2 regions of the Comamonas sp. B-9 genome follow, and region 1 is predicted to be linked to the other one. Evidence: predicted binding sites of a transcription regulator. Region 1 holds the regulator's gene; the other holds the start of a gene.
What was found. Region 1 encodes sigma-54, which starts transcription at its own class of promoters, with help from an activator protein. Its sites were predicted from a motif close to TGGCANGNAANCTGCTTT; they were not measured.

Region 2: H928_RS0109430 (urease subunit gamma) is a predicted target of sigma-54. The motif match lies at 1,350-1,367, and genes of this name have one in related genera.

Annotation. Positions count from the first base shown of each region.
Region 1 covers NZ_APCR01000297.1:11,369-13,566, reverse strand. The annotation lists gene lptB (LPS export ABC transporter ATP-binding protein) at 1-233, shown strand, start outside; gene H928_RS0102335 (RNA polymerase factor sigma-54) at 339-1,946, shown strand; gene H928_RS0102330 (aspartyl/asparaginyl beta-hydroxylase domain-containing protein) at 2,020-2,198, opposite strand, start outside.
Region 2 covers NZ_KE148546.1:39,148-41,345, forward strand. The annotation lists gene ureC (urease subunit alpha) at 1-22, opposite strand, end outside; gene H928_RS0109420 (urease subunit beta) at 66-374, opposite strand; gene H928_RS0109425 (HupE/UreJ family protein) at 389-1,003, opposite strand; gene H928_RS0109430 (urease subunit gamma) at 1,038-1,340, opposite strand; gene H928_RS0109435 (urease accessory protein UreD) at 1,602-2,198, shown strand, end outside.

The DNA of each region.
Region 1 (2,198 bases):
TCGCCGGCATCGACCCCATCGCCGTGATCGAGATCCAGCGCATTGTCGCCTTCCTCAAGGAGCGCGGCATTGGTGTGCTGATCACCGACCACAATGTGCGCGAAACCCTGGGTATCTGTGACCATGCCTGCATCATCAGCGATGGCAAGGTGCTGGCCGCCGGGACGCCGCAAGAGATTGTGGAGAACGCAGAGGTCCGGAGGGTGTATCTGGGTGAACATTTCCGTATGTGACACCGCACGCCTTGGCGGGCGTGCCAGCCAAGCTACCGACCTGCGCTGCGGGCCCGGTAGGGCTGATCTGTTGCCAACTGCCGCAGCCGCTGCAAAGGCGCAGCCATGATGCCGTCGCTGTCGCTGCGCGTATCGCAGAACCTGACCCTGACGCCCCAGCTGCAGCAGTCGATCCGCCTGCTGCAGCTGTCCACGCAGGAGCTGACGCAGGAAGTCGAGCAGATGCTCGACGAAAACCCGTTTCTGGAGCGCGAGGGCGATGAGGCCCCCGAGGCCGAAGCCGGTAAAGAAGCCGCTGAATCTGCCGAAGCTGCAGACGCAGCCGACAAGGCTGCCGATACTGCTGCCAGCGCCGACACCAGCAACAGCAGCGATTTCGAGCCCGGAACCTCCGACCAGCCGCTGGATTTTGCTGCGGGCAAGGAAACCGGCGTCGATGCGGAGGCCGCTGCCGGCGATTCGGCATCGGACTGGGAAGAGTGGGGCGGCGATCTGCCCGCCCGCTCCAGCGCAGGCGATGACGACGACGAGACGCCGATGTCCGACCGCCGCAGCGAGCACCTGAGCCTGCAGGATGTGCTGCACCGCCAGGCCTTGTCGCTGCGCCTGTGCCAGGAAGACCGGGCCGCGCTCTACTTTCTGATCGAATCGCTGAACGACGACGGCTACCTCGAAGAAACGCTGGCCGAGCTCGCGCAAAGCTTTGGCGATGCTTCGGACCCCGAGCGCTACGAGGCGCTGCTGCACCACCTGACCGTGGCGCTGCGCTTGCTGCAAAGCCTGGAGCCGATTGGTGTGGGCGCGCGCAACCTGTCAGAATGCATGCAGCTGCAGATCAAGGCCCAGCAGCGCCTGTTGGATGAAGAGGGCTCGGACACGCCCGAGGCCGATGCGCTGGCGCTGGAGACTGCCTTGCTGGTCTGCCAGGAGTCCCTTGATCTGCTGGCGCGCCGTGATGTGCGCAAGCTGGTGCAGCTGACCGGCTGTAACGAGGCGGCGGTGCGCAGCGCGCTGGCGCTGATCGCCAAGCTCGAACCCCGCCCCGGCCGGCCCTATGCCGATGTGGACCGCAACACCATCATCCCCGATGTCATCGTGCGACCCAGCAATGAGCGCGGCCTGCCGGTGCCCGGTTTCAGCGTGCAGCTCAATGCCGAGGTGATGCCGCGCCTGCGCGTGCAGGATGTCTACGCCAATGCCTTGCGCAGCCACAAGGGCAGCGAAGGCCATGGCGCACTGCAGCAGCGGCTGCAGGAGGCGCGCTGGTTCATCAAGAACATCCAGCAGCGCTTTGACACCATCTTGCGCGTCTCGCAGGCCATCGTCGAGCGCCAGCGCAATTTCTTTGTGCATGGCGAGCTGGCGATGCGCCCCATGGTGCTGCGCGAGATTGCCGATGAGCTGGGCCTGCATGAATCCACCATCAGCCGCGTGACCACGGCCAAGTACATGGCCACGCCCCAGGGCACGTTTGAGCTCAAGTACTTCTTTGGCTCGGGCTTGGGCACCGAGACCGGGGGCAGTGCGTCGAGCACGGCCGTGAAGGCGCTGATCAAGCAGCTGCTGGACGAGGAAAGCGCGAAGAAGCCGCTGTCGGATGCAAAAATCGCCGATCTGCTGCAGGCCCAGGGCATTGAATGCGCGCGCCGCACGGTGGCCAAGTACCGCGAGGCCATGCGCATCCCGCCCGCCAGCTTGCGCAAGGCGCTGTAGCCAAAGTCTCAGCCACCATAAAAAAACCGCAGCTGCCTGGGCACTGCGGTTTTCGCTTGTGGAAGCTGCCGATTTACTTCGGCCACAGCCACCAGATGAACAAGGCCAGAGCGGCGAGCATCAGGCCGAACTTGGTGAACTTGTAGGCCGTCTTGTTCCAGGCCTTGAAGCGGCGGCGGTACTGGCCCATGTAGAACGAGATCTTGAAGATGCGGCTGATGAAGCCGCGCGGATCACCTTCGTTGTTGGGCG
Region 2 (2,198 bases), on a different contig from region 1:
CGCGTCTGTCCATTGTTGCCATCAGAACCATCCTGTCTTAGAACGCTGGCACAGCATACCGGGCCTCATTCCAGCGCCCCTTGCACCAGGCCGCGAAAGCCGTAGATCTGCCGGTCGCCGCCCAGGTCCACCAGCTCCACCGTACGCTGCTGGCCCGGCTCAAAGCGCACCGCCATGCCGCTGGCAATATGCAGGCGCATGCCATGGGCCGCCTGGCGGTCAAAGACCAGGCCGGCATTGGTCTCGGCAAAGTGGTAGTGCGAGCCGACCTGGATAGGCCGGTCGCTGGCGTTGTGCACCACCAGCGTGGCGGTGCGGCGCCCGGGGTTCAGCGTGTGTTCGCCGTCGTCCAGCAGCAGTTCACCTGGGATCATGTTGCGGCTCCTCGTCAGGCCAGGCGCGTCAGCATGGCTGCGCCCAAGACTGCGGTGGCGCCGCCTGCCAGCTGGGCCAGCCAACGGTGGCGCTGCATCAGGGCCTTGCCCAGCACCATGCCACCGACATGCAGCAAGGCCGAGCCCAGCGCCATGCCCGCCAGGGCCCCTGCCGATGCCAGCGCAGAATCGGCCGCCAGCTCAAAGCCGTGGGCCGCGCCATGGAAAAACGCAAACACCCCGGCGAGCGCAGCGGCCAGCACCCAGGGCATCTGCTTTTGCACCGCCACCAGCAGGCCTAGCACCAGCACCGATGCGGCAATCATCGGCTCCACGCCGGGCACCCACAGACCGGCAAAACCTGCCAGCGCCCCCGCCACCAGCAGGGCCACAAAGGCGGCCGGTGCGCGCCAGGCAGGCGTCACCGTCAGCGCACTCCAGGCGCCCACGGCCAGCATCGCCGCCATATGGTCCGCGCCGGTAAACGGGTGGGCAAAGGCATGTCCGAAGCTGCTCAAAAAGCCATGGTGGCCGCCGCCGTCGCTGCCTACATGGGCGAGTGCGGACAGCGGCAAGGCGGCAGCGGCAGCGGCAGCCGCCACGGTGGCAGAGAGTTTCTTGAAGTTCATGGTGCTAGGCTTGCGCAAGGGAAAAGATGGGGATTCAGACAATGGGCTCATGCACGGTGACGAGCTTGGTGCCATCGGGAAAGGTCGCCTCGATCTGGATATCGGCAATCATCTCGGGGATGCCCTCCATCACATCGGCGCGCTTGAGCACCGTGCGGCCAGCGCTCATCAGCTGGGCAACCGTTTTGCCATCGCGCGCGCCCTCCATCACAAAGGCGCTGATCAGCGCCACCGCCTCGGGGTAGTTCAGCTTGAGCCCCCGGGCCAGGCGCCGCTCGGCCAGCAAGGCGGCGGTAAAGATCAGCAGCTTGTCTTTTTCGCGAGGTGTCAGTTCCATACCTAGTGCAAAGCAAGGCACATGCCAAGGGGCTGCAGCGGCAGGGCATGCACGCTTTCCGTGCTGCATCCTCTGATCCTTGCACCACAAGCATGCAGACCTGCCGTGCATGCACCAATTCAGCACAGCCAGCACCCCAGGGCGGTGCAGTTCCTGGCACGTGGCTTGCAAAACCCCAGCCATGTCTTGTGCACCCTACTCACCTCCGATCCCGGCCCTTGGGCCCTGCTGGCCAGCGGGCATTCAGCACCAGCCGCAGCCATGAGCTGGCATGCCCAACTAGACCTGCGCTACGGCCAGCAAGCCGGCAAGACCTCGGTGCAGTTCAGCCACGATGGCCCGCTGCGCATTCTCAAAAGCCTCTACCCCGAAGGCCCAGGCATTTGCCACAACGTGCTGGTGCACCCGCCCGGCGGCCTGGTGGGGGGCGATGTGCTGGATATCTCGGTCGAGGTGGCGGCAGGGGCCCATGCCCTCATCACCACGCCGGGCGCGACGCGCTTTTACAAAAGCAATGGCCAGCCGGCCTTGCAGCGCACCCGCCTTAAGCTGCAGGCCGGCGCCCGGCTGGAATGGCTGCCGCTGGAGGCCATTGCCTACAATGCCTGCGACGCGGCCAATGAGCTGCAGATGGCGCTGGCACCGGGAGCCGGGCTGCTGACCTGGGACATCACCGCGCTGGGCCTGCCGCTGGCCGGTCAGCCCTTTACCCAGGGCGTGTTTTCACAGCACATCGCCTGGCCGGGGCATTTTCTGGAACGGGGCCGCATCCGGGCCGATGATGAGTTGCTGCTCAACGGCCAGCTGGGCCTGGCGGGCCAGCGCTGCATGGGCAGCCTGCTCTATGCCAGCGGCTCG